Regions from separate parts of the Streptomyces sp. NPDC059092 genome, predicted to be linked through region 1. Evidence: riboswitches for the same ligand, from Rfam matches in the RefSeq annotation. Region 1 holds a riboswitch; the other holds the start of a gene.
What was found. A riboswitch is a leader RNA that binds a small molecule or an ion and turns the genes downstream of it on or off. The one in region 1 is predicted to bind cyclic di-AMP.
Positions count from the first base shown of each region.

Region 1 (14,715 bases):
CCAGCGGCCCTCGCGCTCGGCCAGACAGTCCGGGCAGTAGCGCGAGCCGCGGGCCTGCCGTGCCCGCAGCGGCAGGACAGGGTTCGGCAGGGCCTGGTCCAGGTGGTGATCGGGTAGTTGGCAGCGGCGTTCCAGCTCACGAAGCTGGGAGGACGTGATGTTCGTGAAGAGAGTGGAGGTCAGGGAAGGGGTCGGCAGGCCGAAGTCGGCCAGCAGTGCCCGAAGGGAGAGCCCGTTGCGGCGGGCGAGTGCTTCGAACCAGCTGTCGATCCCCTCGCCCGGAGCGACGGGAACCCGCAGCGGCAGGACGCGACCACTGCCGGAGATCACGACGCCGCCTCGGACTTGGAGGACAGGGCGCCGTGGGCGAGAGCGGCCGCGAGTTGCTGGCGGGCCTGCTCGGACGCTTCGTCGAGACGTACTTGGTCGAGCAGGTCGCGGTTCAGGGCCTCGGTTCTGCCACGGATGGCCCGGTAGCAACCGCGCATCAGCAGGGTGAAGTACGACCCAATGTGGCCACTGGTGCGTTCGAAGAGATATCCGGCCAGGTCGACGAGCATTCCGGGACGGTGTTCGGCCAGCACGAGTTGGCGCTCGGATGCCTTGAGCAGGCTCCGCCAGTGCCGGCGTCCCTCGTCGGAGGTGAGGTTAAACGGTTCGACGCCGAGCCGGGTCCAGCGTCGGGCGGTCTGGGCGAGGACAGTGTTCTTCCCGGTCAACCCGTCGGCGAAGAAACGGCGTTCGGCGAGCCCGACGCCCACGTAGACGAAGGTGACGGGAAGTTCGTTGGCGAGCCACTTCAGATGGTTGCTTACCGCGAGCCCTTCCTTGCGGTCGAGGTCGATGAAGTGGATGTCATCGATGATCCCCAGACGGGTGTCGCAGCTGAGCACGCAGTCCAGGGCATGGCTGGCCAGGGCTGCGGCGCTGCTCCGGTCGGTGGCGGGATGCCCGTAGAACTCGCAGATCATCCGGTTCAGCGTGCGCAGGGTGGTGTTCGAGGTCAGCCCGACCCGGAAGACCGGGACGCGCTCATTACCCTCGGCCGTGACCGCTCCGAGGCGGCGACGCTGCTGGCGGTCGTAGGTGCGGCCGTAGAGGTTGGCGATGGTGGTCTTGCCCAGCCCGGGCAGGGCGTCGATGACTGCCGCCGAGCGGATGCGGTCGCCGTCCTGCCGGTTGCTGGCCACGATCTGGTCCAGTTCCTCGTGGAGGGAGGCCAGCTGAGGGGTCTGGATGATGCCGAAGTTCGCGTGCCAGTCGTGACGCCGGTCGTTGTAGTCCTCCAGGGCGTCCTCACCGAGCGCGTTCAGGTGCGCTCGGGCGAGCGTCTCGGGACGCTGCCGCGGCGCAGTGTTGACGTACTGGTTCCAGCCCTCCTTGCGGGACAGGCTGAACAGTCCTGGTGTGCTCATTCCAGTACCTCGAACGCGTCCGCGTAGAAGTCGTCCCCGTCCGGGGCATCGAAGATCTCGTCCTCCTCATCCAGGTCGCTGGCGGCGGACGGCTCCGGAACCAGGTGCAGGCGGGCCGTGCTCACCGGCGTGTGGGGCTCTTCCTCGGGCAGCCGGGGCAGCGGGACCGCAGCGCGTTCGGCCGACAACCGCAGGGCCATGCGGCGTTCGCGCCGGTCGGTGACCATGCCCTGGTCCCAGCGGGCGAGGAGCTCGGCAAGAGCCTCGGATACGTCGAGATGCCGCCCGCGCCGGAGCGACAGCCGCCGGGCATGAGCTGCGGCCTCGGCGGAGAACGCCGTATTCAATGCGGGAGCGTGCTCCCATTCCAGCCGGTGCCAGGAGTCGTCGGCCGGATCCTGGAAGTAGACGAACCGCACGTCATCGGGGTGCACACGGATCGGCCACCGGCCGGCGAGCAGTCCGCCGTACGGGCTCTTCTCGTTGCGGTAGCCGTCCAGGACCGGGCCGTTGTAACGCAGCCCGTCGACCTCGACACCGTAGTGCTGGATAGTTCGCGGCTTGACCTGCAAGAAGTCGAAGACGAGGTCGGGCGACGGCAGAATGCGCAGCCGTCCCGCCCGTGCCAGACCGGCCTGCAGCATTTCCAGCGGCGACAGCTGCACGCCTGGCCACTGCGGGATGACGAGCCCATCGTGCTGGGAACAGTGATAGACCCCCGTGATCCACTCGCGGATCACGTCTTCCAGCTCGTGGATGTAGAAGAACGCCTGGTCCTCCACCTTCTCCCCGCGGCTGTGCAAGTCCGGGCCCTTGTAGGCAGGAAGGTGTTGGATCAGTCCCTCGCGCAGAGTACGGAAGAAGCGCTCGACGGTCGGCTTATCGGTGGGCTTCTTCGGCTGGGCCGGCTGGATCGACATCCCCAGCCTGGTGCAGACGCTGATCACGTGGGCCGACATGAACGCCCGGCCGTGGTCGATGACCAACGTCTCCGGCGGACAAAGCCCCCGGCCAGGGAGCAGATCCTCCTCGCTGAACACCACATGCTCCGGCACTCCGTGATACGGCCCAGCAGCCTGGCCACCGCTGTCGTCCTCCGGCGGAGCGATCGCCTCGAACAGCACCCCAGCGACATCCACCGCCTTCGTGGACACCGCGGTCACCCGCAGACCGACGATGCAGCGACTGAACAAGTCCTGAGCAACGGTCAGTTGAGCCCTCACCCAGCGGCAGGTCACCGGTTCCATCGCGAAGACGTCCAGATCCTGCGTGTCCAGCACCACGTACTCACCGGGTCTGGTGGCCCGCAGCCGCCCATAGACCCCCTTGGGACGGTCAGCGATCGAGCGTCTCGCTTTCGCGCTCCCCGACAGGGCGTTCGTGCCCTTGCTCAACTCCTCAAGCCGCCGGTAAGCCGTCGCTGTCGAAGGCAACGGCACCACTCCCGCGCCGTACGACTCCTCCAGCCAAGCCTCGACCCGGTTCAGCACCGCCGACCGCGTTGGCGTCGACGCCGTGACGTACTCCGCCAGCACGACGCCGACAGCCTCGTCCCAACGCGGATCGACGCGAGAACCTCGCCTCTTGAGCAACCGGGTATCGACCAACGCGGCCTCGCCGCCCGCCTGATAGGCAGCGGCCCACCGCTCCACCGTCCGCGCCGACACCTTCAGCTCGGCGGCCTTGGCCCCGATCCGCTGCGGCAGCGACCGTGCCTCGGAGAACTCATCACGCGGTTCACCGGGCTGGGCACCCTCAGCAAAGCCGGAACGGTAGCCGGTCAGGACCTCACGGATGTGCCCGGCCCGCTCGTTGACTTCATCCCGCTGCTGCAGGGACAACGACGCCAGCACGAGGCCGGCACTGTCATCGGCCCTGGGTAGTGGTCCGGTGTCCACCGGCTTCGAGCCTGTCGCCAGACGCCCTACCGAGACGGTGGAGAACTCGGCGGTCCGCGTATTCCGGATCGTCACACCGAGGTGATCGAACTCGACCACCTCCACGATGTCGCCGCAGAAGACCAGCCGAGAGCCGGGAAACACCGCAACGGCAGCACCCCTCATCCCTCCAAAGCCTCCCCACCCGCGAGGCGAACCGGCGTCTGCGTACTCAACGGACGCGAAAGATCCGCCGACAGGGCACCCGACCACACCAGATGCAAAAGCACGGGACGGACGAGATCCGCAGGATGCCGTTGCCGTACCGCCAACGCCCTCTCGATCCCGCCCACGCTGGCCTGTACTCGTGCGGCTTCAAGTACTTCCGCAGTCAAATGCACTGCGACACGTTCAGGCCGCCGGTAGCCGGCCAGGAACCGGACGTTCTCCACGAGGGCAGGGCTGGCACCAGACCACACCTCGAAGGCCCAGCCCCGCAGCGAACACAGCTTCCGCATCCAGCCGAACTGGGCCACGACCTCCGGCACGTCCACGCGGCACGGAGCCTTGACGTCCACCACCGTGACCAGCCCGTCCGCATGCGTCAGCAGCAGATCCGGCACGTGCCGACGGGTGCGGACTCCGTCGTCCCCGCACACCTGGAACGGTTGGGCGGCGATCCCGACCACATCCTGGGCAAAATCCGCCAGCAAGATCCGGGCGAGCTCCATACGGCTTTCGTATGCCACCAGACGATCGCCCGTCACCGCGTGGTACCAGCCCGAGTAGTGCCGACGCCCCTTGTACCAGCGGAACTCCCGCACCGGCAGTCCGGCCGCTACCTCGTCACTCACCAGCAGATCCCACGACGTCTCAGCGAAGACCCCGTCCGCCTGGCGGTAACGGACCTCGACAGCTCTGGCCTCAGCCGTTGGCTCTCGAACCGAGACGTACGACACTGCCACCCCCGATTTACGTAACCGAAAGGACACAGAACGTGATCCCGGGCGAGACTGCCCACACACGGCGCCGTACCATGCGCCCGAGGACTGCAAGAATGCTGTGAGTAGCTGAGAATCACTCTACGGAGCGATTCTCGGCGATCTGTCGCAGACGACAAGTTGACGACAGATCGCTGAGAATCCGACAGATCTAAAGCGGTCCTACAGGACCGGACTGCGGATCAGGCCGGGCGTACGCTGCCGTAGATCGGCATGTAGTAGATCGATTCCTCGCGTACGTTCGCGCCCGGCTTGGGCGCGTGGATCATCATGCCGTCGCCGATGTAGATCCCGGCGTGGCTGATGTCGTCGTAGAAGAAGACCAGGTCGCCGGGGAGCAGGTCGTCGGTGGTGACGCGCGTGCCGGTGTTCACCTGGGCGCCGGTGGTGCGCGGCAGCTCGACGCCGGCCGCCTTCCACGCCGCCTGGGTCAGGCCCGAGCAGTCGTACGAACTCGGACCCGAGGCACCCCAGACGTACGGCTTGCCGATCTGGGCGCCGGCGAAGGCGAGCACCTTCGCCGCCTTGGCCGCGTAGGTGCCGGCGGTGTCACCGACGGTCACGGCATCCAGACCGGTGCCGCCGCTCGTTCCCGCGTTCGCACGTGCGATCGTGGCCGCGTCCGTGCCCGTGCCCACCTCGGCCGACGGGACCTGGGGCTGGGACGGCCCCGCCTCACGGCGGCGCTCCGCCTCGGCTTCGGCCTCCGCCTTGTCGCGGGCCTCCGCCTTGGCCTTGGCCTCCGCGGCGCGGCGGGCCGCCTCTTCCTGCTTGCGTTCCAGCGCGGCCAGCCGCGCCTGCTCCTCCGCGGTGAGTCGCGCCAGCAGCGAGCGGGCCGCGGCGAGCTTCTTCTGGATCTGCTCCTTGCTGGTTCGCAAGGACTCCTGGGACTCGTCCGGCGACTCCGGAATACGCGGGTCCGCCCCGGCCGCCGGGTAGTCGGCGACGGGGCTCTGCTGACGGTCGGCCGGCTGCTCCGTCGTCCCCGCCTGTTCGGCGTACGTCTGCGGGCCGTCCGCGAACAGCACGGCGGCGGGAGCGGCGGCAGGCACCGCAGGGGCGGTGGCAGGCATGGCAGGCATGGCGGGGGCGGCCGCGGGGGTGCCCGTGCCTTCCCCGGACTGCGCGGCCGCGTAGGAACCGAGCGTACGGCGGGCCTCGTTCAGCTTGTCCGCGCTCTTGGCGACGCCCTCGATGACCCGGTCGACCGTGCGCTTCTGCTTGGCCGTCGTCTCCTTCGCCTTGCTGGACGTCCGCGTCTCTCCACCGGCCTGGCGGTACAGGGCGTCGACCTTCTTCTGCACCTCTTCGACCGACGGTTTGGCTTCCGCGGGCGCGGCGTCCGCGCTTTGCGTCGACAGCAGCGTGACCGAGGCGATGGCGGCCGTCGTCACTCCGACCGCGGGGGAGTCGGGGCGTACTCCGCTACGGCTGCGCGACTTGCGATGCGACGCCAAGTTCGGCATCTCCTTCCGTGGACCGCCTACCGGGTTAGCTGTCGGGTTCGGGCGGAACGGAAGGCTGCCCTACGGGCCTTGCGTGTACGGCGAACGTACGGCCCGATTCACCCCGGTCGTGCAGAGTGGGTCCCCGGTTCCGAACTTCCTTACGGAAAGCCCGGATTCGGCGTGGGCCGCCCGCTCGGCGCGGATCGCCATCAAGGGTACGGGCTGCCTGATCGAGCACGCTAGCCAAAATGTGGCGCTGATGTGAAGGTGGATGGCCGATATGCCCGATACATTTCTGTGACCATTTGCTCGTAGGGAGTGCAACGAGCCTCAATGCGGGGTATAGCGTTACGCTCCGTATGTGAGCCGGGACCCTCCGGTTTACCGGCGCCGCTCACCGGGCCGACTTCCCCGGCCGGCTTTCCCGGTCGGGCGCCGACTGTCAGTGCGGCGGCCTAGACTCGTTAAGCGATGAGCAGCCTCTTTGACGACAGCTTCCTGGCCGACCTCCAGCCCTCCGGTGACGAGCACCCCCCGCCGCCCGAGGAGCAGGACGAGCACGCCCCGGAACAGGTGCCCGACGACCTGTTCCAGGGGGCGTACGACGTGCCCCCGGCCCGGGATCCGTACCACCGCGACGGCGCGCCCCGTACGGTCATCGACCCCGCCGCGCTCCTCGAAGGGCTGAACGAGGAGCAGGGCGCGGCCGTCGTGCACACGGGATCGCCGCTGCTCATCGTCGCCGGGGCCGGATCCGGCAAGACCCGGGTGCTGACCCACCGGATCGCGCATCTGCTCGGCACCCGCAGCGTCCACCCCGGCGAGATACTGGCGATCACCTTCACCAACAAGGCCGCGGGCGAGATGAAGGAGCGCGTCGCTCAGCTCGTCGGCCCGCGCGCCCAGGCGATGTGGGTGCTGACCTTCCACAGCGCCTGCGTGCGGATCCTGCGGCGCGAGTCGAAGCGGCTCGGGTTCACCTCGTCGTTCTCGATCTACGACGCCGCCGACTCGAAGCGGCTGATGGCTCTCGTCTGCCGTGATCTGGATCTTGACCCCAAGCGCTATCCGCCCAAGTCCTTCAGCGCCAAGATCTCCAACCTGAAGAACGAGCTGATCGACGAGGAGACCTTCGCGGGGCAGGCCGTCGACGGCTTCGAGAAGACCCTCGCCGAGGCGTACCGGATGTACCAGGCACGGCTGCGCGAGGCCAATGCCCTGGACTTCGACGACATCATCATGACCACCGTCCACCTTCTCCAGGCGTTCCCCGACGTCGCCGAGCACTACCGGCGCCGCTTCCGGCACGTCCTGGTGGACGAGTACCAGGACACGAACCACGCCCAGTACACCCTCGTACGCGAACTGGTGGGCCCCTCGGGCGAGGGCGAGGACCCGGCCGAGCTGTGCGTCGTCGGCGACGCCGACCAGTCGATCTACGCCTTCCGCGGCGCCACGATCCGTAACATCCTCCAGTTCGAGGAGGACTACCCGAACGCGACGACGATCCTGCTGGAGCAGAACTACCGCTCCACCCAGACGATCCTCAGCGCCGCCAACGCGGTCATCGAGCGCAACGAGAGCCGCCGTCCGAAGAACCTGTGGACCAAGGCCGGCGCGGGCGCCCAGATCACCGGCTACGTCGCGGACACGGAGCACGACGAGGCGCAGTTCGTCGCCGACGAGATCGACCGGCTCACGGACGCGGGCGAGGCCAAAGCGGGCGACGTCGCCGTCTTCTACCGGACGAACGCGCAGTCCCGCGTCTTCGAGGAGATCTTCATCCGGGTCGGCCTGCCGTACAAGGTCGTCGGCGGAGTGCGCTTCTACGAACGCAAGGAGGTCCGCGACATCCTGGCCTATCTGCGGGTCCTCGCCAATCCGGAGGACAACGTACCGCTGCGCCGGATCCTCAATGTGCCCAAGCGCGGCATCGGGGACCGCGCGGAAGCCATGATCGACGCCCTCGCGCTCCGGGAGAAGATCACCTTCCCGCAGGCGCTGCGGCGCGTGGACGAGGCGTACGGCATGGCGGCCCGCTCCGCCAACGCCGTCAAGCGCTTCAACACGCTGATGGAGGAGCTGCGTACGGTCGTCGAGTCGGGCGCCGGGCCGGCCACGGTCCTGGAGGCCGTGCTGGAACGGACCGGTTATCTGGCGGAGCTTCAGTCGTCGACCGACCCGCAGGACGAGACGCGGATCGAGAACTTGCAGGAACTGGCCTCGGTGGCCCTGGAGTTCGAGCAGGAGCGCAGTCAGGCCGCCGCGGCCACCGGCGACGGCGGAGGCGCGGAGGAAGAGGGCGACGGGGACGGTACGGACGCTGCCGCCGCCCCGGCCGCTACGCCGACCCTCGCCGAGTTCCTGGAGAAGGTCGCGCTCGTCGCCGACTCCGACCAGATCCCCGACGAGGACGAGGACGGCTCCGGTGTCATCACTCTGATGACGCTGCACACGGCCAAGGGCCTCGAATTCCCTGTGGTGTTCCTGTCGGGCATGGAGGACGGTGTCTTCCCGCACATGCGCGCCCTCGGGCAGACGAAGGAGCTGGAGGAGGAGCGCCGCCTCGCGTACGTCGGCATCACGCGCGCCCGTGAACGGCTCTACCTGACACGGTCGTCGATGCGCAGCGCCTGGGGGCAGCCCTCGTACAATCCGGCGTCGCGGTTCCTGGAGGAGATCCCGGGACACCACATGGAGTGGAAGCGGACCGGCGCGCAGATCCCGGCGGGGCCGACGTCCGGGATCACGTCGTCGCTCTCCTCCTCCGCGTCGCGGTCGCGGCCGGGGGGCGGGCCCTCGGGCTTCGCCACGCGGCGCGCGAGCGACAAGCCGGTGATCGCGCTGGCGGTGGGCGACCGGGTCACACACGACCAGTTCGGCCTCGGCACGGTCATGGAGGTGACGGGCGCGGGTGCGGACGCGCAGGTGACGGTCGACTTCGGGGACACCAAGCCCAAGCGGCTGCTGCTGCGGTACGCGCCGGTCGAGAAGCTGTAAGCGCCGCAGCCGGTCCGGTCGGCGGGGGTTGGGGCGCGGCGCCGACGGTTCCGGCCGTCGCGCCGCTCGCCCCTCGCCGCTCCGTTACGTCGGATCGAGGCCGTGGCTGCGGAGCCAGGCCAGCGGGTCGATCGCCGAGCCGCCGCCGGGCCGTACCTCGAAGTGCAGGTGCGGACCGGTGGAGTTGCCGGAGTTGCCCGAGTACGCGATCACATCACCGGCCTTGACCGAACCGGAGCGGATCTTCGTGCTGCTGAGGTGGCAGTACCACGTCTCCGTGCCGTCCGCGGAGGTCACGATGGCCATGTTGCCGTAGGCGCTGTTGTACTGCGTGCGTACGGTGCCGTCGCTCGCGGCCAGGACGGGCGTGCCGTACGACACGGGGAAGTCGATCCCGGTGTGCATGGACATCCAGTTGACGCCGGCCTGGCCGTAGTACGCGCTGAGTCCGTGCTGCGAGACGGGCAGGGCGAACTTGGGGCGGGCCGCTTCCTTGCGGGCCGCCTCTTCCGCGGCCCGCTTCCGCTCCTCGGCCTTGCGTTCCTGGAGGTCGATGCGCTCCTGTGTGCGGCTGGCGCGGTCGCCGAAGTCGCGGGCGTCGGCGCTGAGCGCGGCGAGCTGGGTGTCCAGCTTGTTGTTGGCCGCCGCGGCGACGGGCTTGGCGGAGGCTGTGTCCTCGGCGGAGGCCGTGGTGGTGGAGTCGTCCTTGGTGTCCTCGCCGGCGAGTCCGCCGACGGAGGCGGCGGCGATGCCCGCGACGCCCATGACGCAGGCGGAGGGCACGGCGACGGTGAGGAGGGCCGAGCGCTTGGCGGGGGTACGGCGCCGGCCGCGGCTGCCGTTGCCGGCGCCGCCCGACCGCCGGGGGCCGACCGGGGCGACGGTCACGGCGGGTGTGGCCATGGTGGCCGCCATGTGCAGCGCGTGGGGATCGTCATCCGGAGCGGCCGGTTCCGCGAGGCCCTTGGAGTCCGGGGCGAAGTCATCGGCTCCCGTGCGGTGTTCCGCATCGGCTCCGGGGCCGGTCTTCACCGCGTCGGTGTCGGTGGCCACGGTCTCGTAGCCGTGCTCGGCCTCGTACGCCGGCGTCGGCTCCGGCTCCGCGGTGTAGCCCGATTCCGTGTCGTAGCCCGGCTCCGGTTCGTAGCCGGGCTCCGCGCCGTAGGCCCGTTCAGGCTCGGGACCCGGGGCGCCGTACGCGAACGACGTGTCCTCGTGCGCCGTACCCGGCCCGTTCCAGGCGGTCGCGTCGTACGAGCCGGTGTCGAACGTCGGCGTGGTCCACTGAGCGGTCGCCTCGTAGGCGAGCGGAGCCGCTTCGAACTGCGCCGCTTCGAACTGCGCGGTTTCGAGGGCGGCGAGTTGTACGGGATCGAAGGTTGCGTGGGCCGTCGCTGTCGTCCCGGGCGTGTCGTAGCCGCCGTACTGGGAATCGTTGAACTGAGCGCCGTTGAACTGTGTGCTGTCGAACTGACCCGTATCGCCAGGGCCGTTCGGCTGGACGACCTGGTGCCAGGCGCCGGAACCCCACTCACCTGTGGCGTCCTGCGGATAGCCGCTGCCGGTGGGGGCGTCGGGGGAAACGGTCGGCCACTGGCCGCTGGTGTCGTACGCCTGCGTGCCGTACGCGTCGTAGCCCGTGGCCTGGTGGTGGGCGCCGGTGTCCCACTGGGTGTTGTCGTACTGGCCGGAGTGCCCGGCTTGCGGGTGTCCGACCTGGAGGTGGCCGCCCGCCGCGTGGTCGGCCTGCACGGTCGCGTACTGGCCGGTGGAGGCGGAAACGTCGCCGTACCCACCCGTGCCACCCGGACCGTCCGGCAGGGAGCCGAAGAGGGGATCTGTCTCGAAGCTGCCGTTCTGGTAACCGTCGTAAGCGGTGTACCCGGCGTGGGCGTGCTGGTCGTTCACCAACTTCTCTCTCGCCTCGGCAGCAGAACCAGGCTCTGGGAAATCCGGTCCTGTGTGGAAAGGGACCCAGAGGGAAAGCAGTGGCCGCGACTGTACCCGGCGGTATGCGACGGCGACAATCTTCCGCGAGTTTCGTGCTTTGCGGAAACGGGCATTCGGCCGTGTTTCGGCGAACTGCGGGCACAGGCTTGGCCATACGTTCGAAATGCGTTCGAGTGTGAGGCTGGGTCGGGGCCCTCCGGATCAGGCGACGGAAGTGGATCCGGGCCCCTCTGCCGTGGGATGAGGCACGGAATCTTCACCGGAACCGCCCACAGGGGCGGATCCGTCGAGCGCGTGCCGGATCCCGGAGGCGACCCCCGGATGAATCGGCAGGGCGAGGTGGCCGACACCACTCACCAGCACGTTCTCCACGAGAAGGTCCGGATGTTCGATTCTGGCCGTGGTGACCGGCGCCATCAGGGGGTCGGCATCGCTCCAGAAGCTCACGAACCGCGTCCGGCACCCGGGTGCGGGCTGCCGCAGCTCTTCGACGACCGGCGATCCGGGGCGCATCTGCCGTACGACGGGGTGCGCGTCGGCGAGGGGGACGGCCGTCGTGCCCTCATGGGGTGTGCCCAGCGTGACCAGCGTACGTATCCGGGCGTCACCGCCCATGCGCTGTACGTAATACCGCGCGATCAGGCCGCCCAGACTGTGTCCGACGACATCGACCCGCCGATGGCCGGTGCGGGCGCAGATCTCCTCGATGTGGTGGCCCAGCAGCTCGGCGGCTGTACGGATGTCGCAGGTCAGCGGCGAGTAGTTGAGCGAGACCAGATGGTGCCAGCCGTGCCGGGCCAGGGAGCGGCGCAGCAGGACGAAGACGGAGCGGTTGTCCACGAAGCCGTGCAACAGGACGACCGGCGGGTGGGCGCGGCCCTCGGTGGGCAGCCGGGACGCCTCGGGCGGCAGGGGAGCGGCGCGGCGCTCCTGGACGATTCCGGCCGGATAGAGGAGGAGGTGCCCGGTGAAGATCGCCAGATCGAGCGCGCCCGCGCGCAGGGGTGCGGCGAGGCGCAGCGGAGCGACGGCCGGCCCCGCCGGGCGTACGCGGTCCAGTTGGCGGAGGAAGGGCGTCAGGAGGGATGAGAACGGCGCGAACGGCATGACCTTCATGGCCGACCTCCGAACGACATACGGGAGGCGGCTCCGCCCCCGTATGCCCTCATGGGGTGCCACGGAGACATGCCGGGAGCCGTCGGGTCGTGACGGCTCCGTCCGCGGCTCCCCTTGCGCCCGTTCCTGCCCGGCAGGTGGGCCGGGTGGTGACGGAACGGCGCAAAGCGAACATGTCCCATGTGTGATTTCCCCCTCTGCGGCCTCCGCGAAACGGCTGGTTGCGGGATGCTGTGGATAACGTTCGTTCACTACTCCGAGCCTTGGCGGGCGCGGGGACCCGTGCCAATGACGGCGCAGTCGGTAAGTGGAGGCAGTGATGGGTGTGACAGGTCCGATCCGCGTGGTGGTCGCCAAGCCGGGGCTCGACGGGCACGACCGAGGGGCCAAGGTGATCGCGCGCGCCCTGCGTGACGCGGGGATGGAGGTCATCTACACGGGGCTCCACCAGACGCCCGAGCAGATCGTGGACACCGCGATTCAGGAGGACGCCGACGCGATCGGCCTGTCCATCCTCTCCGGCGCCCACAACACGCTCTTCGCGAAGGTGATCGAACTGCTGGAGGAGCGGGACGCGGCGGACATCAAGGTCTTCGGCGGCGGCATCATCCCGGACGCGGACATCGCCCCGCTGAAGGAGAAGGGCGTCGCGGAGATCTTCACCCCGGGGGCGACGACGACGTCGATCGTCACCTGGGTCAGGGCCAACGTCCGCCAGCCCGCGGGCGCGTGACGGGCTCTACGCCTCCTGCTCTACGCTTCCCGGCCGCGTATCCGCTCCCGTATCGCTCCCGTTGCCGGTCCCGGGGCCTGCCCGGGGGCCGGCCCTTGGACCCGCTGGGTCTGCTGGTCCTGCCCCCGGGCCCGCAGGATCCGGCCCTGGTCCTGTCCTTGCACCGGTTTCAGCTCGGCGAGCATCAGGGCCCGCAGGCGCAGGGTGGACACCAGGCGCTGGAACGCCTCCGACCAGTAGCCGCCCGCGCCCGGTGACGCGCCTTCCGGTTCGTCGGGAGTGGCCGTGAGCAGTTCCAGCCTGTTCACCTCCGCCGGGTCCAGGCAGCGTTCCGCGAGGCCCATGACGCCGCTGAAGCTCCAGGGGTAGCTGCCCGCGTCCCTGGCGATGTCGAGCGCGTCCACGACCGCCCGGCCGAGCGCGCCCGACCAGGGCACCGCGCACCCTCCGAGCAACTGGAACGCTTCCGGCAGGCCGTGCGCGGAGACGAACGCGGCCACCCAGTCGGCCCGTTCGGCCTCCGGCAGCGTGGCGAGCAGTTTGGCGCGCTCGGCGAGCGATGTCGTGCCGGGGCCCGCGTCGGGCGGGGCGGTGGGCGCCCCCAGCAGCGCGGCCGACCAGCGCGCGTCCGCCTGCCGTACGGCCGCCCGGCACCACGCGGCGTGCAGTTCGTCCGCCCAGCCGTCGAGGACGGGCAGGGCGACGATCTCCTCGGGGGTCCGTCCGCCGAGTCTGGCCGGCCACCCCGTCAGCGGGGCCGCCTCCACCAACTGGCCCAGCCACCAGGACCGTTCGCCCCGGCCGCCGGGCGGCACGGGAACCACTCCGTCGTGCTGCATGTCCGCGTCGCATTCGTGGGGCGCCTCGACCGCGATGACCTGTCCGCCGCCCGTACGGTCCATGCTGACGCAGGTGGCCGCACGGGCCGCCATCCGGCCCGCGAGCGCGGAACCCGGCAGCGCCGAGAGCAGCTCGGCCGCGGTGGAGCGCACATTGCGGCTGCGGTCCGACAACGCCCGTTCCAGGAAGGGCTCGTCCGCCGCGGACAACCCGTCGCGCAGGGAGTCGAGGAACATGAGCCGGTCCTCGGCGCGCTCGGTCGGCCAGGTCGAGGCGAGCAGCGTGCGCGCCGTCTCCGCGTTCCTGGTCCGTACGGCGGTGAACAGCGCGATCCGCTCGGCGAACAGGCCCTCCTCCCAGAGCCGCCGCATCGCCTCCGCGTCCTCCGCGGCGGGCAGTACGGCGCCGCCTGAGCCTCCGCGCAGCGCGAACTTCCACTCCGGGTTGAGCCGGGCGAGCCAGAGCCCGCGCGGCCCGGCGAATGCCAGGGCCGGCGGCCGCAGATCGGTCCGCGCGCGGGCCGCGTCCAGCAACGCCGGCAGCGCCGGGGCGGGTGCGGCATAGCCGTGCCTGTTGGCCGCGGCGAGCCACTGCGGCAGCAGCTCCGTGAGATCGGGCGCCGTACCGCGACGGCCCCCACTGCCGCCCGTGGGTGCCGCCCGGTCGGCCAGGAGCTGTCCGAGCCGCCGCTCCGCCGCCTCGGGCAGCCTCGTGCGGCCGTCAGGGGGCGCGAGGGCCGGAGGTTCCGCGGCGGGCGCGGGGAGCAGCCCCGCCCTTCGCCGTACGGTGTGCAGCGCGGCGGCGTCCAGGAGGGCGACCGGGGCTTCCTTGCCGGGGGCCAGGACCTCCACGGGCGGCGTGCGGCGGTCGGTCCCGAGCAGCGCCGAGGTGACGAGCCCCTCCCAGGAGGACTCCCACGGCGCCGCGGCCCGGGCGGTGGTCATAGGGGCTGTCGCATCCGTCGCGGTTGTCGCTGTCGTTGTTGTCGTCGTGAGGGCCCGTGCGGTCGCGCGGGTCTCGCCGACCGTGTCGTGCGTGCGGGGCGAGTGGGGCGGCCGGGGTGCGCCGGGCGTGTGGGTCATCGGGATACTCCGTCCGTACGTCGTATCAGGGCTCCGGGAGCGTGGGCGGGGTCAGGTGAGCGGGACCGTCCCCGGTATCTCCGCCGACCAGGCCGTGAGCGGCCGGAAGCCGCGGTGGCCGCACTCGCCGAAGACCGTGACCGGGCCGCCACCGGACAGCGCGGCCAGCTTCCACAGCCCGGGGTGCCCGAGGGCGACGGGTGCGACCGGCAACGCGGATCCTCCGTCGGCGTCGGCCAGTTGCCAGCCGCCG
Region 1 covers NZ_JBHZEJ010000015.1:96,128-110,842, forward strand. Annotated here, with positions in the region: gene ACFXPL_RS12240 (TniQ family protein) at 1-330, opposite strand, end outside; gene ACFXPL_RS12245 (AAA family ATPase) at 327-1,415, opposite strand; gene ACFXPL_RS12250 (Mu transposase C-terminal domain-containing protein) at 1,412-3,478, opposite strand; gene ACFXPL_RS12255 (TnsA-like heteromeric transposase endonuclease subunit) at 3,475-4,146, opposite strand; gene ACFXPL_RS12260 (C40 family peptidase) at 4,476-5,759, opposite strand; cyclic di-AMP (ydaO/yuaA leader) riboswitch at 5,758-5,932, opposite strand; gene pcrA (DNA helicase PcrA) at 6,213-8,741, shown strand; gene ACFXPL_RS12270 (peptidoglycan DD-metalloendopeptidase family protein) at 8,826-10,649, opposite strand; gene ACFXPL_RS12275 (esterase/lipase family protein) at 10,893-11,807, opposite strand; gene ACFXPL_RS12280 (cobalamin B12-binding domain-containing protein) at 12,127-12,540, shown strand; gene ACFXPL_RS12285 (DUF5691 domain-containing protein) at 12,561-14,324, opposite strand; gene ACFXPL_RS12290 (SWIM zinc finger family protein) at 14,514-14,715, opposite strand, start outside.

Region 2 (14,715 bases), on a different contig from region 1:
AGCAAGGGTGTCCAGGGAGTCCAGGGTGTCTGACCGGATCCGGCGGATCGTCGAGACGCGGGTCACCAACCCCGGCGCCATCGCCGAGGCCGCCGCCCGGCGGGTCAGAGCCGCCTCGCCGCTCGGCGGGAACGGCCGGGCGATGATCATCGCCGCGGACCACCCCGCGCGCGGCGCCAACTCGGTCGGCTCCGACCCCACCGCGATGGCCGACCGCGGCCGGCTCCTGGACCGGATGTGCGTCGCGCTGGAACGCCCCGGGGTGACAGGGGTCCTCTCCACCGCCGACATACTCGAAGACCTGCTGCTGCTCGGGGTGCTCGACGGCAAGACCGTCTTCGGCTCCATGAACCGCGCGGGGCTGGCCGGTTCGGCCTTCGAGATCGACGACCGGTTCACCGGGTACGACGCCGAGACCATCGCCGCCATGCGGTTCGACGGCGGCAAGACGCTCACCCGGATCTGCCTGGACGACCCGGCCACGCCCTCCGTGCTGGAGCAGACCGCGCGGGCCGTGGACGAGCTGAACGACCGCGAACTGATCGCCATGGTCGAGCCGTTCCTGTCGCACTGGGTGGACGGGAAGATCCGTAACGACCTCTCCCCCGACGCGGTGATCAAGTCGATCACCATCGCGTCCGGGCTCGGCCGGCGCAGCGCCTACACCTGGCTGAAGCTGCCCGTCGTCGAGGAGATGGAGCGGGTCCTCGCCTCCTCCACGCTGCCCGTGCTGCTGCTCGGCGGCGAGGTCAAGGACGCGGAGGCGGCGTTCACCGCCTGGCAGAAGGCGCTCTCCCTGCCGACCGTGCAGGGCCTGATCGTCGGCCGGTCGCTGCTCTACCCCGCGGACGGCGATGTCGCCGGCGCCGTGGACCGCGCGGTGAGCCTGCTGTGAGGGACAACGGCCCGGCTGTGCGAGAGAACGAACCCGCCGTGCGGAACAACCCCGCCGTGCCGGACGACGAGGAGTCCGTGGTGAGTGACCACACCCTGCATCTGCCCGCCGGTTCCACCGCCGAGGGACCGTTCACCACGGTCGTCACCCCCGAGTCGGCGCGCTGGGGCCACTCCGGGCTGCGCGTCGTCGAACTCGCCGCGGGCGAGCAGGTCTCCCTCCCCACCGGCGACAGCGAGTATCTGGTGCTGCCGCTCAGCGGGTCCTGCACGGTCGCCGCCGACGGCAGGACCCTCCTCCTCGCCGGCCGGGACGGCGTCTTCGACGCGGTCACCGACTTCGCGTACCTGCCGCGCGACACCGACGCCGTGGTCCGCAGCGAGCGCGGGGGCCGGTTCGCCCTCCCGTCGGCGCGCTGCGAGCGGCGGCTGACCGTACGGTACGGCCCCGCCCAGGACGTACCCGCCGAGCTGCGCGGCGCCGGGAACTGCTCGCGCCAGGTCAACAACTACTGCCTGCCCGGCACGTTCGAGGCGGACCAGCTCCTCGTCTGCGAAGTGCTCACCCCCGGCGGCAACTGGTCCTCGTACCCGCCCCACAAGCACGACGAGGTCCGCCACGACGCGCACGGGAACCCGGTCGAGAGCGAGCTGGAGGAGATCTACTACTTCGAGATCGCGCCAGGACCCGCCGGGCCGGGACTCGCCTACCAGCGGGTGTACGGGACGGCGGAGCGGCCCCTCGACGTCCTCGCCGAGGTGCGGGACGGGGACACGGTGCTGATCCCGCACGGCTGGCACGGCCCCTCGATCGCCGCCCCCGGCTACGACCTCTACTACCTGAACGTCATGGCCGGCCCCGGACAGGACCGCGCCTGGCTGATCTGCGACGACCCGGCACACGGCTGGGTCCGCGCCACCTGGGAGGACCAGGCCACCGACCCCCGGCTGCCGTTCGGCACCGGCACCCCGAAGGAGCTGTGATGGCGACGGAGACCGTACGGCTCACCACCGCGCAGGCGCTCGTACGGTTCCTGGCGCACCAGTACAGCGAGCGCGACGGCCAGGAACAGCGGCTGATCCCGGGCGTCTGGGGCATCTTCGGGCACGGCAACGTGGCGGGCCTCGGGCAGGCCCTGCTCCAGGCGGACCGTACCGGTGAGGCGGACCTCCCGTACCACCTGGCCCGCAACGAGCAGGGCATGGTGCACGCCGCCGTGGCCTTCGCGAAGATGCGCGACCGGCTCTCCGCGTACGCCTGCACCGCGTCCACAGGCCCCGGCTCCACCAACATGATCACGGGCGCCGCGCTGGCCACCACCAACCGGCTGCCGGTGCTGCTGCTGCCCAGCGACATGTTCGCCACCCGCGCCGCCGACCCGGTGCTCCAGCAGTTGGAGGACACCCGGGGCGGCGACGTCACCGTCAACGACGCCTTCCGGCCGGTGTCCAAGTACTTCGACCGGATCAGCCGGCCCGAACAGCTCGTGCCCGCCGCGCTCGCCGCGATGCGGGTGCTCACCGACCCGGTGGAGACCGGCGCGGTGACGCTCTGTCTGCCGCAGGACGTGCAGGCCGAGGCGTACGACTGGCCGGTGGCGTTCTTCCGCCGCCGCGTCTGGCACATCGGGCGGCCCGTGCCGGAACCCGCCGCGCTGGGGCGCGCCGCCGCCCTGCTGCGCACGGCGCGCAGGCCGCTGCTCGTCGCGGGCGGCGGCGTCGTGTACTCCGGCGCCGAGGCCGCGCTGCGCCACTTCGCCGAGGCCACCGGCATCCCGGTCGCGGACACCCACGCCGGCAAGGGGGCGCTGCCCTGGGACCATCCGAGCGCGGTCGGCGGCCTCGGCTCGACCGGTACGGCGGCGGCCAACGCGCTGGCCGCCGAGGCGGACGTCGTCATCGGCGTCGGCACGCGCTACAGCGACTTCACCACCGCGAGCCACACCCTGTTCGGCGATCCGGACGTGAAGTTCGTCAACCTCAACGTGGCCCGGCTCGACGCGGTGAAGCACTCCGCCGAGCCGCTGGTCGCCGACGCGCGGCTCGGACTCCAGGCGCTTGAGCGGGAGCTGGACGGCTGGAAGACCGACGACGCCTACCGGCAGCGGGTGCTGGAGCTGACGGCCGAGTGGCGGCGTACGGCGGAGGAGTGCTTCTCCCTCGGGCACGGGCCGCTGCCCGCGCAGACCGAGATCCTGGGCGCGCTGCGCCGGTCGCTCGACGACCGGGACGTCGTGATCAACGCGGCCGGCTCGATGCCGGGCGACCTCCAGATGCTGTGGCGCGCCCGCGACCCGAAGGCGTACCACGTCGAGTACGCGTACTCCTGCATGGGATACGAGGTGGCCGCGGGGCTCGGCGCGAAGATGGCCGATCCGAGCCGCGAGGTCGTCGTGCTGGTCGGTGACGGCTCGTATCTGATGATGGCCCAGGAGATCGTCACCATGGTCTCCGAGCGGATCAAGGTCATCATCGTGATCGTCCAGAACCACGGCTTCGCCTCGATCGGCGCGCTCTCCGAGTCGCTGGGCTCGCAGCGCTTCGGTACGCGCTACCGCTACCGGGACGACCAGAGCGGGCAGCTCGACGGCGATGTCCTGCCGGTCGACCTGGCGGCCAACGCCGCCTCGCTCGGCGCCGACGTCCTCCCCGCCGCCACCGTCGAGGAGTTCACCCGGGCGATGGCCAAGGCCCGGGCCTCGCACCGGACGACGGTCGTCCACGTCGAGACGGATCTGTACGGACCGAACCCGCCCGGCAGCGCCTGGTGGGACGTCCCGGTCAGCGAGGTCTCCGAACTGGAGTCGACCCGGCGGGCGTACGGGACGTACCGCGACGCCAAGCGCTCCCAGCGCCACTACCTCTGACGCCGCCCGCACCACCCACACCTTCCGAGGACCTTGAGATGACCACGATCGACCACTGGATCGACGGAGCGCCCACCCCGGGCGCCTCCTCCCGTACCGCCCCCGTCTTCAACCCCGCGACCGGCGCGTCCGCCACGCGGGTGCGGCTCGCCGGTGCGGGCGACGTGGACGCCGCGGTCGCCGCCGCCTCCCGCGCCTTCGAGAGCTGGAGCGAGACCTCGCTCAGCCGGCGGATCCAGGTGATGTTCGCCTTCCGCGAGCTGCTGGTGCGCCACGAGGACGAACTCGCGCGGATCATCTCCGCCGAGCACGGCAAGGTCGTCGACGACGCGCGCGGCGAGATCGTCCGGGGCCGTGAGGTCGTGGAGTACGTCTGCGGGCTCGGCGACATCCTCAAGGGGTCCTTCTCCGACCAGGTGTCCACCGATGTGGACGTCCACAACTTCCGCCAGCCGCTGGGCGTGTGCGCGGGCATCACCCCGTTCAACTTCCCCGCGATGGTGCCGCTGTGGATGCACCCCGTCGCCATCGCCACCGGCAACACCTTCGTCCTCAAGCCCAGCGAACGCGACCCGTCGGCGGCGAACTTCGTCGCGCGGCTGTACGCGGAGGCCGGGCTGCCCGACGGCGTCTTCAACGTCGTGCACGGTGACAAGGCCGCCGTCGACGCGATCCTCGACCACCCGGACATCGCCGCCGTCTCCTTCGTCGGCTCCACGCCCATCGCCCGGTACGTGCACGAGCGCGGCACCGCCGGCGGCAAGCGCGTCCAGGCCCTCGGCGGCGCCAAGAACCACGGCGTGGTGATGGACGACGCGGACCTCGACTTCGCCGCCCAGCACCTGATCGCCGCCGCGTACGGCTCGGCCGGTGAGCGGTGCATGGCGATCTCCGTCGCCGTGGCCGTCGGCGCCGCCGCCGATCCGCTGGTGGCGGTCCTGGAGCGCAAGGCACGCGCGATCAGGGTCGGCCCCGGCGACGACCCGGCGAGCGAGATGGGCCCGCTGGTCACCGCCGCCGCGCGGGACCGCGTCGTCGGCGCGGTAGCCGGGGGCGCGGCGCAGGGCGCCACCGTCGTGGTCGACGGGCGCGGACTGAAGGTGGCGGGGCACGAGGACGGCTTCTTCGTCGGCCCGTCGCTGCTGGACCGGGTGACGGCCGGGATGGACGCGTACCGCGAGGAGATCTTCGGACCGGTGCTCGCGGTGGTACGCGTCGACATCCTCGACGAGGCGATCGCGCTGATCAACGCCAACCCGTACGGGAACGGCACGGCCGTCTTCACCGCGGACGGCGGGACCGCGCGCCACTTCCAGCGCAAGGTCAAGGTCGGCATGATCGGCGTGAACGTGCCGGTCCCGGTGCCGATGTCGTACTACTCCTTCGGCGGCTGGAAGGACTCGCTCATCGGCGACAGCCCTGTCCACGGGCCCGAGGGCGTGCGCTTCTACACCCGCGCCAAGGTGGTCACCACGCGCTGGCCGCACCGCACGCGGGAGGCCGCCGCGGGCTTCAGCTTCCCCACCTCGGAGTGACCGGCTCCACCTGACCGGGGCCGCCTCCCGCTGCGGGCCCCCAGCTCCCGGCTCCCCCTCCTGAATCATGTGAAAGGGCAACCCCCATGACCGTGCGCATCGGTGTCATCGGCACCGGAATGATCGGCCAGGACCACATCCGCCGGCTCACCCACGTGATCACCGGCACCCGGGTCACGGCGGTGTTCGACATCGACACCGCGCGGGCCGAGGAGGTCGCCGCGTCCGTCGGCGCCCGCGCCCTGGCCACCGGGCGCGAGGTCGTCGGCGCGCCCGACGTGGACGCCGTCGTCGTCACCTCGTGGGGCCCGACCCACGCCGAGCACGTCCTCGGTGCCATCGCCGCGGGCAAGCCGGTCTTCTGCGAGAAGCCGCTCGCCACGGAGGCCGAGGACTGTCTGAAGATCATCGATGCGGAGACGGCCCACGGCTCCCGGCTCGTCCAGGTCGGCTTCATGCGCCGTTACGACGCGGGCTACCGCGAGATGAAGAAGGTCATCGAGTCGGGCGCCATCGGTACGCCGCTGATGGTGCACTGCGCCCACCGCAACGCGACCGTCCCGGCGTCGTACACCTCGGCGATGGCCGCGCAGGACACCGCCGTCCACGAGATCGACGTGCTGCGCTGGCTGCTGGACGACGAGATCCGCTCCGTACAGGTGGTGACACCGCGCAGGACCGGTAAGCGGCACGCGCACCTCCAGGACCCGCAGATCATGCTCTTCGAGACCGCCGAGGGGGTCAGGATCGACCTGGAGGTCTTCGTCAACTGCCAGTACGGGTACGACATCCAGTGCGAGACCGTCGGCGAGGAGGGCCTGGTGCGCCTCCCCGACCCGGCGGCCGTCTCCGTACGGCGGGCCGGCCACCTCTCCACCGGAATCCTCCAGGACTGGCAGGGCCGCTTCGAGAGCGCCTTCGACACCGAGTTCCGCGAGTGGGCCGAGTCCGTGGCGAACGGCGCCGAGCCCACCGGTCCCTCGGCGTGGGACGGCTACGCCGCGACCGTCATCACCGGCGCGCTCGTCCAGGCCCTGGAGTCCGGCGCGATCGTACGGGTCGACGCGCTGGAGAAGCGGCCCGCCTTCTACGGAGGAGACACCCGGTGAAGATCGCCCTCGACCCCTACATGCTCCGCGCGCTGCCCATCCGGGAGATGGTCCGCACGGTCGCCGACCTGGGGTACGCGTACATCGAACTCTCCCCGCGCGACGACTTCATGCCCTTCTTCCGCCACCCGCGCGCCGACGACGAGCGGGTGGCCGAGCTGAAGAGCGCGCTCGACGAGACGGGCGTACAGCTCTCCAGTGTGCTGCCGCTCTACAAGTGGTCCAGCCCGGACGAGACCGAGCGGCAGAGCGCCGTCCGCTACTGGAAGCGGATGATCGAGATCACCTCGCAGCTCGGCTGCCCGCTGATGAACTCCGAGTTCAACGGCCGCCCCGAGGCCGCCGCGCGGAGCGAGGCCGCGTTCTGGCGGTCGATGGAGGAGCTGCTGCCGGTCTTCGAACGCGAGGGCATCGCCCTCAACCTGGAGGCCCACCCGGACGACTTCTGCGAGGAGAACGACCCCGCGGTCGACCTCGTCCGGGCCGTCAACAAGCCGTACGTGAACTACCTGTACTGCGCCCCGCACACCTTCCACCTCTCCGGCGCCGATCCGGGCGCCGACATCGCGAAGATGCTGCGGTACGCGGGCGACAAGCTCCAGCACCTGCACATCGCGGACACCTTCGACCACAAGGGCTCGTCCGGGCTGCGGTACATCCTCAACCCGCCGGGCACGGCGGCCCGGATCCACCAGCACCTCGACATCGGGCAGGGGGAGGTGGACTGGAACACCTTCTTCTCGACCCTGCGCGGGATGGACTTCGACGGGGTCGCGACCGTCTGCGTCTTCGCGTGGGAGGAGCGGGCGAAGGAGTCGTCCGCGTTCATGCTGGAGCGCGTCACGAAGGAACTGGCCCGCTGAGGTCAGGGGCCCCGGCGCCGGCCGGGCCGCCCTGCCGCTCCGGCGCGTACCGGAGCAGCAGGGCGGCCGCGTCGTCGTGCAACGGCCCCGCCACATGGCGTACGAGATCCCTGCGCAGCGCCTCCAGCGCGGACACGGGGTCGGGGTGGGCGAGGAGCGGGGCGCGCTCGCCGAGCGGGTAGAAGGTCCCCGTCGCGTCGCGCGCCTCCGTCACCCCGTCGGTGTAGAGGAGGAGTTGGTCGCCGGGCGTGAACTCCGCCCGGAAGGGCCGGGGGCCCTCGGTGCCGTGCGCCTCCAGGCCGAGGGGCAGCGCGTACTGGTCGGGCTCGGGGAACTCCACCGCACCGTCCGCGCGGACCAGCATGGGCGGCGGATGCCCGTAGTTGAGGAAGACGGCGCCGCCCTCCTCCCCGAACTCCGCGATCAGCGCGGTGACGAACTTCTCGCCGTCCAGCTCCCGGCTCATGGCCCGCTCCACCCGGGCGCCGACCCGGGTCAGTTCGGGCTCGTCGTGCGCCGCCTCCCGGAACGCCCCGAGGACGACGGCGACGGTCTCCACCGCTTCGAGCCCCTTGCCCTGGACATCGCCGACGATGACGCGTACGCGCCCCTCCCCGACGGCCACCTCGTACAGATCGCCCCCGATCCGGGCCTCCGCCACGGCCGAGGTGTACGAGACGGCGGCGCGCAGCGGACCGGCCGTGCGCGGTACGGGGCGGAGCAGGGCGCGCTGGGCCACCTCCGCGATCGAACGGACGCTGGCGAGTTCGGCCTCGCGGCGCTGGCGCATCACGACGGCGACCAGGCTCGCGGCCGTCGCCCCGGCGACCGAGCCGAACGCCGTGTAGCCGCGACGGCTCTGCACCAGCCCGTCGTACAGCCCGAGTGTGAGACAGCACACGAGGGCGAGGACGCCGATGAAGGCGGTACGCCGCCAGCCGCCGACGAGCCCGGCGAAGGCGGGGCCGAGCGAGAAGAGCGGCAGGAAGCCGATCCTGGGCCCGGCGATCAGCTCCACCAGGGCGACGACCGCGAGCGCGGCGAACGGCAGAACTCCCAGGACGACGGGGGTGGAGAGGTCGCCGCCCGCGGTGGCGCGCCCGGCCGGCGGGCCGGTCCGCGCCCAGGGACGCGCGCCCGGCTTCCTTCCCGGGATTCGTCCCCGCTTCCTTCGCGGCTCGGCGCCCGGGTTCCTTCCCTGGCCGGTGGCCGGGGCGCCGCCGGGTCCCGCGCCGGGGCCGGGGGCCGGGTCCGCGCCGGACCGTGCGCCGGACCGGCCTTCCGATCGGTCCTCCCGCAGCATGTCCGCTCCCGCCTCGCCCATGTTTAGACTATGCAAAGGTTCTGTTGTCAAAGCATCGCGAAAGCTCCGTGAACGTCCCGTCGTTATCGAATCGACGCCGTCGTCCGGCCTCTCCGGTGCCAGGAGGTGCAGGCTGTGAACCAGCCGTCCCCGCCGCCGCACGCGACTCCTCCCACCGGATGGCGGCGGAAGCTGGCCGCGCTGCCGGTCCTCCTCTACCGCGCGGGCCTCGGACCGCTGTTCGGCCGGCGGACGCTGCTGCTCATCCACACCGGCCGGGTCTCGGGGCTGTCGCGGCAGGACGTGATCGCGGTCGTGGAGCAGGACACGGCGCCCCGGAGCTGGACCGTCGCCGCCGGATCCGCCGCCTCGGCACGGTGGTACCAGAACCTGCGGCACACCCCCCAGGTCACCATCCAGACCGGCCGCCGCTACCGGGCCGTCACGGCCCGCTTCGTCGCTCCGGAGGAGTGCGGGCTGATCATGGAACGGTACGCGCGGACCCGCCCCCGCGCGGCGCGGACGCTCCGCTCGTCGCTGGGCCCGGCCCCGGAGGCCGACGGCGACCAGGGGTACCGGGCGGCGGGCGAGCGGGTCGCCTTCGTACGGCTGGAGGAGTCCCGGCCGTCGTTCCCGCGCCCGGCGTCCTCCCCCGCACCGCGACCGCCGGCTCCCTAGCTGGCCTCCGGCTGCTGTTCAGGCCGCCGGGCCGCGGTGTCTTGAACCGGGGCGGGCTCCCCCACGTACTACCTCCTCAAGACAGGTTGTCGCCGGACTCCGTACTTCCCGGGCCCCGTGCGCACACCGTTCGACGCACTTGAGGGACCGGAGGAACGATCCATGCGCTCCAGGCACCGCCCGGTGATGCTCATGGCCTGCATGCTCGCCTTACTCGCGATCAGCGCCACCGCCTGCTCCGCGCCCGCCGGGAGCGCCGGTTCCGGGTCCGCCGTAGGGGTCGGCCCCGCCGGGGCCGCCGGGGCCGACGCGCCGGAGGGCTGGCGCGAGGGAGGCTGGCGGGACTGGGACGCCGCGGACTGGGCACGGGAGGCCGCCGCGTTCTTCAACCCGGTCATCGAGGGGCTGTGGATTCCGGGCCGGATGCTCCAGGGCACCAGCGCGGACCAGCCCGTGGACGGCGAGTTCGAGGACGCGGGCGTCTCCGACCCGGAGCCGGCGCCCGTCCCGGCGCAACCCGCGCCCGTCTCGTACCGCGACAACGCCCCGATGGTCGGCAAGCTCTTCTTCGACACCCCCGAGGGCCCTTCGGTCTGCTCCGCGACGGTGGTGACGGACCCGGCGAACCCCGGCGCCTCCAACCTGGTGTGGACGGCCGGGCACTGCGTGCACGCGGGGGCGAAGGGCGGCTGGCTCCGCAACATCGTCTTCGTCCCGTCCTACAACGACAAGGGGCTGGAGGGCGCGGCCCTGGCAGGGGTGCGCAAGAGTCAGCTCGCGCCGTTCGGGATCTGGTGGGCGGACTGGGCGCAGACCTCGCCGCAGTGGATCTCCGAAGGAACCCCGTCGGGCGGCAGCGGTTCGCCGTTCGACTTCGCCGTGCTCCATGTGAAGAAGCCCGCGGGGAGCGATTTCGCGTCGCTGGAGGAGACGGTCGGCGGCGCGTCCCGCGTCATGTTCGACGCGCCGCCGGCGACGAAGATCGCGGGGATGGGCATCTGGGGCTATCCGGCGGCGGAGCCCTTCGACGGCGAGCGGATGTTCACCTGCCGGGGCCGCCCCGGCCGGCTGTCGGTCAGGGACGACCAGCCGGCGCTGTACCGGATCGGCTGCACCATGACCGGGGGCTCCTCCGGCGGCGGATGGTTCATCGAGGACGCGAAGGGGCTGCCCGCGCTGGTGAGCAACACGTCGATCGGCCCGAGCGCGCAGACCTGGCTGGCGGGGCCTCATCTCGGCGCCGGGGCGAAGGCCGTCTACGAGGCCGTCAGCGACAAGTTCGCCTGAGCGGTGGCCGCCAGGCGGTACGCGGGCCCGTACGGGAGGCGGGCAGACTCACCGTATCGCCGGGCCGCCGGCGTCTCCCGTACGGATACGAAAGCGAGATCCGAAGGTGCCGCACATCATCGTCGAGTACACGCCCAACTTGGCCGAGGAACTGGACGTCGACACCCTCCTCGACCTCCTGCACGAGACCGCCCGGGCGCTGGGCGTCTTTCCCCGCTGGGGCACCCGCACCCTCGCCATGCCGGCGACCGCCGCGCGGGTCGGCGACCGTCCGGAGGCCGGGCCGGACAACGGCCACGTGCAGATCAGGCTGACGATCGCCCCCGGCCGACCCGAGGAGGTCAGGGGCCGGATAGCGGACGAGCTGTTCGCGACGGCGGAGAAGCACCTGGAGCCGCTCGCCGCCCGCCGCCCGGTCGGGTTCCAGCTCACGATCACCGAGTTCGACCCCACGGTCACCAGGACCGGCGGCAGCATCGTCGGCTCCCCGACCCACCGGCCGCCGCTCGACGCGTAGCCCTTGCCCCACTCTCCCGCCTCGGCCGCCGCCGGATTCGGTGGCGGCCGGGGCGGGGCGGGCAGCAGCGGGTCGGTGCGGGCGGCGGAGGGGCGGGGCGGGCAGCAGCGGGTCGGTGCGGGCGGCGGAGGGGCGGGGCGGGCGCCGGAGGGGCGGTGCGGGCGCCGGTCTTCGCGTCCGGAAACGTTTTGCCTGGACGGGGGCCGTCCGGGGACACTGCGAGGGCCGTACCGTCCCCGTCCCCACAAGCCCCGAAAGCAGTCTGAACCCACCCCATGCGCGACCCACTCCCCCACCACCCCACCGTCGCCGCGCGGGCCACGGAATCCGGCGAACCACTGGCCGGCGGGCTCAAGCAGCGCCATCTCACCATGCTCGGGCTCGGCGGTGTCATCGGCGCCGGGCTCTTCGTCGGCTCCGGCGCCGGGATCGCGCTGGCCGGCCCCGGGATCGTCGTCTCGTACCTGATCGCGGGCGCGCTCGCGATGTGCGTGATGCGGATGCTGGGCGAGATGTCGACGGCGATGCCCGCGTCGGGCTCGTTCTCCGTACACGCCGAGCGCGCGCTCGGCCGGTGGGCGGGGTTCAGCGTCGGCTGGCTGTACTGGTTCCTGCTGGTCGTCGTGCTCGCCGTGGAGGCGACGGGCGCGGCGCAGATCGCGAACGGCTGGCTGCCCTCCGTACCGCAGTGGGCCTGGGTCCTGATCTTCATGATCGTCTTCACCGGCGCGAACCTCGCCGCCGTGAAGAACTTCGGCGAGTTCGAGTTCTACTTCGCCGCCCTGAAGGTCTTCGCGATCGTCGCGTTCCTGGTCCTCGGGCTGCTCGCGGTCTTCGGCGTCCTGCCCGACACCCGACCGGCCGGTCTCGCCCACCTCACCGGACAGGGCGGCTTCCTCCCGAACGGATGGCAGGGCGTCACGTCCGGGGTGCTCGCGGTGATCTTCGCCTTCGGCGGTCTGGAGGTCGTCACGATCGCGGCGGCCGAGTCCGACGACCCGGTGCGCTCTGTGGCCCGCGCGGTGCGCAGCGCGGTCTTCCGGATCCTGTTCTTCTACGTCGGCTCGATGGCGGTCATCGTGACCGTGCTGCCCTGGACGGCACAGAAGGCCGGGCTCAGCCCGTACGTCACCGTCCTCGACGCGATCGGTATCCCGTCGGCCGGACAGATCATGAACATCGTGGTGTTCGTGGCGCTGCTCTCGGCGCTCAACGCCAACCTCTACGGCTCGTCCCGCATGATCTTCTCCCTGGCCGAACGCGGCGAGGCGCCGAAGGCCCTGCTGAAGCTGGGCGGCGCGGGGGTGCCCCGGCGGGCGGTGCTGGCGTCGGTGGCGTTCGGGTTCGTCTCCGTACTGCTCAATCTGAAGTGGCCCGACACCGTCTTCCTGTACATGCTCAACGCGGTCGGCGCGGTGCTGCTCTTCGTCTGGGCGATGATCGCCGTCTCGCAGCTCCGGCTGCGCCCGCGCATCGAGCGGGAGGCACCCGAGCGCCTGGTCCTGCGGATGTGGCTCTTCCCCGGCCTGACCTGGGTGACGCTCGCCGCGATGGGGACGGTGTTCGTCCTGATGCTCAGCGACGACACGGCCCGCCCGCAGCTCCTGTGGTCCCTGGGCGCGACGGCGCTGGTCCTGGCGGTGGCGGGGATACGGGAGCTGCGCGCGCGGCGTGTGTGATGTGGGAGGGCGCGCACGGCGACTGGGTGTGGGCGCGCGCACAGGGACGGGCCCCGGCTCCGCCGTCGCTGGACGGCGGGGCCGGGGCCCGGTGTGTTCGCCGCCCGTCGGGGCGGCGCGGGTCCGCTCAGTAAGGACCGTTCACGTTGTCGATCGAGCCGTACCTGGCGGCGGCGTAGTTGCACGCGGCCGTGATGTTGGCGACCGGGTCGTAGCTGTCCGTCGAGGTGCCGGGCACGTGGTACGCCTGGAACGTCGGGGCGATGACCTGGAGCAGCCCCTTGGACGGGACGCCGTTCTGGGCGTTGATGTCCCAGTTGTTGATGGCGTTCGGGTCGCCCGAGGACTCACGCATCACGTTGCGGTGGATGCCCTCGTAGGTGCCGGGGATCCCGTGCTGGGCCATGACGTCCAGCGACTCGCGGATCCAGCCGTCCAGGTTGTTGTCGTACGTCTTCACGGCGGCCTGGGTGACGGAGCCGGTCGTGGCGGACTTCGTGCTCGCCTCGACGGCCGGCTTGGCGGCGGTGGCCGACTTGGTGGCGGTGGCCGCCGTCTTCCCCTTGAGGGCCAGCTTCAGGCCGGGGTGGATGTGCGACGGGTTGGCCCCGACGGCGCTCCGGTTGTCCGCGTAGAGCTTCTTCCAGCCGCCGCTGACCGAGTGCGCGTGCGCGATCTTGGACAGGGAGTCGCCCGAGACCACGACGTACGTGGTGGCCTTCTGCACGGCGGCGGGAGCCTCCGCGACCTTGGCGGCGCTGACGTATCCCGTAGCCGGGGTCGCCGCCTGGGCGGTGGCCGCGGAGACCAGCGGAATCGCGAGGGCGGCGCCCCCGGTGCCCACCGCGACGAGGCGTCGGGCGATCGAGCCAGTTCTGGGACGGCGGTGCTTGGCGTTTCTGGGCACGACGAATTCCTCTCCGTCGCCTGCGAGGTGAGCTGTCGGGTTCGGACTGGAGATGTCCGGCCGTACGGCGATGCGTACGGCTTCACCCCAAGCCGTTCCGGAAGATCCGGACCGGCGACTTACCTGGGTCCCCCGCTCCTGCCTTCTGACGGATAGGTGTCTGGGTTTCCGGACAGCGGCAGGATTGGGCGTTCCATCCGGATGGACGAGAACGTAAGCGAGATATCAGGACGGCACAAGTTCCGAATTTTCGGTGCAATAGCCCCTTCGATGCCGTCCCGGGAACTCAACTTTCCTCTCTCGCGAGAGAAAACGCCCACCTCGCCCCAGCCGTCGGCCGACGCGGCAGTGACGCACGTCACGAACGTAACGGAATAATCGGACAGGCAAAAGACCTTTAAGGCGTCAAGAACGCCCAACACTACCTATATTCACTTAACGGTAAAGAGGGACAAAACGCCCTTATTGGGCACACGTGGATGAGCGTGCCCCCTCGCCCCCTCACCCGACGCTCCGACAACTGGGAACATGTCGCGGGAATTGACTCGGGACGTCACCGAATTCGCCCGGGGATTCGCCGTGGTGACGGCCTGTCGCATCACGCGGCGCCTCCCGATGCCTTCCTCCACGCTTTCCGCGATATCTTCCGGCCGTCGTCGTAGAGGTCGGTCATGAGCGTGGCAAAGGGGGCCCGAACGGAACGGCCCCCTCACCTTGCCCCGCCTCACCTCACCAGGCAGGGACGCTTACTGTCGAACTCCCAGTTACCCACCAGGAAACGCATCGCCGCGGCGTCGTCCCGGCCGGAAAGGTTCTTCTCCACATACAACTCGTGGGCCGCGAGGAGCCGGTCCATGTCGAGTTCGACGCCGAGACCCGGAGTGTCGTCGACCGTGACCTCGCCGCCGACGATCCGCGGGGGCTCCACGGTCAGCCGCTCCAGGCCCTCCTGCCAGATCCAGTGGGTGTCGAGGGCGTTGTACTCACCCGGGGCCGCGGCCCCGCAGTGGGCCATCATGGCCAGCGAGATGTCGAAGTGATTGTTGGAGTGGCAGCCCCACGTCAGGCCGGTCTCA
Region 2 covers NZ_JBHZEJ010000016.1:9,896-24,610, forward strand. Annotated here, with positions in the region: gene iolC (5-dehydro-2-deoxygluconokinase) at 1-33, shown strand, start outside; gene ACFXPL_RS12415 (aldolase) at 26-895, shown strand; gene iolB (5-deoxy-glucuronate isomerase) at 973-1,878, shown strand; gene iolD (3D-(3,5/4)-trihydroxycyclohexane-1,2-dione acylhydrolase (decyclizing)) at 1,878-3,761, shown strand; gene ACFXPL_RS12430 (CoA-acylating methylmalonate-semialdehyde dehydrogenase) at 3,800-5,296, shown strand; gene ACFXPL_RS12435 (Gfo/Idh/MocA family protein) at 5,383-6,405, shown strand; gene ACFXPL_RS12440 (sugar phosphate isomerase/epimerase family protein) at 6,402-7,268, shown strand; gene ACFXPL_RS12445 (PP2C family protein-serine/threonine phosphatase) at 7,246-8,592, opposite strand; gene ACFXPL_RS12450 (nitroreductase family deazaflavin-dependent oxidoreductase) at 8,707-9,249, shown strand; gene ACFXPL_RS12455 (trypsin-like serine peptidase) at 9,412-10,536, shown strand; gene ACFXPL_RS12460 (hypothetical protein) at 10,643-11,053, shown strand; gene ACFXPL_RS12465 (amino acid permease) at 11,329-12,732, shown strand; gene ACFXPL_RS12470 (transglycosylase SLT domain-containing protein) at 12,860-13,639, opposite strand; cyclic di-AMP (ydaO/yuaA leader) riboswitch at 13,644-13,808, opposite strand; gene ACFXPL_RS12475 (enolase C-terminal domain-like protein) at 14,364-14,715, opposite strand, start outside.
Region 2: it holds a riboswitch for cyclic di-AMP, as region 1 does, so the genes downstream of both, ACFXPL_RS12470 (transglycosylase SLT domain-containing protein) here and ACFXPL_RS12260 (C40 family peptidase) in region 1, are expected to answer to the same signal.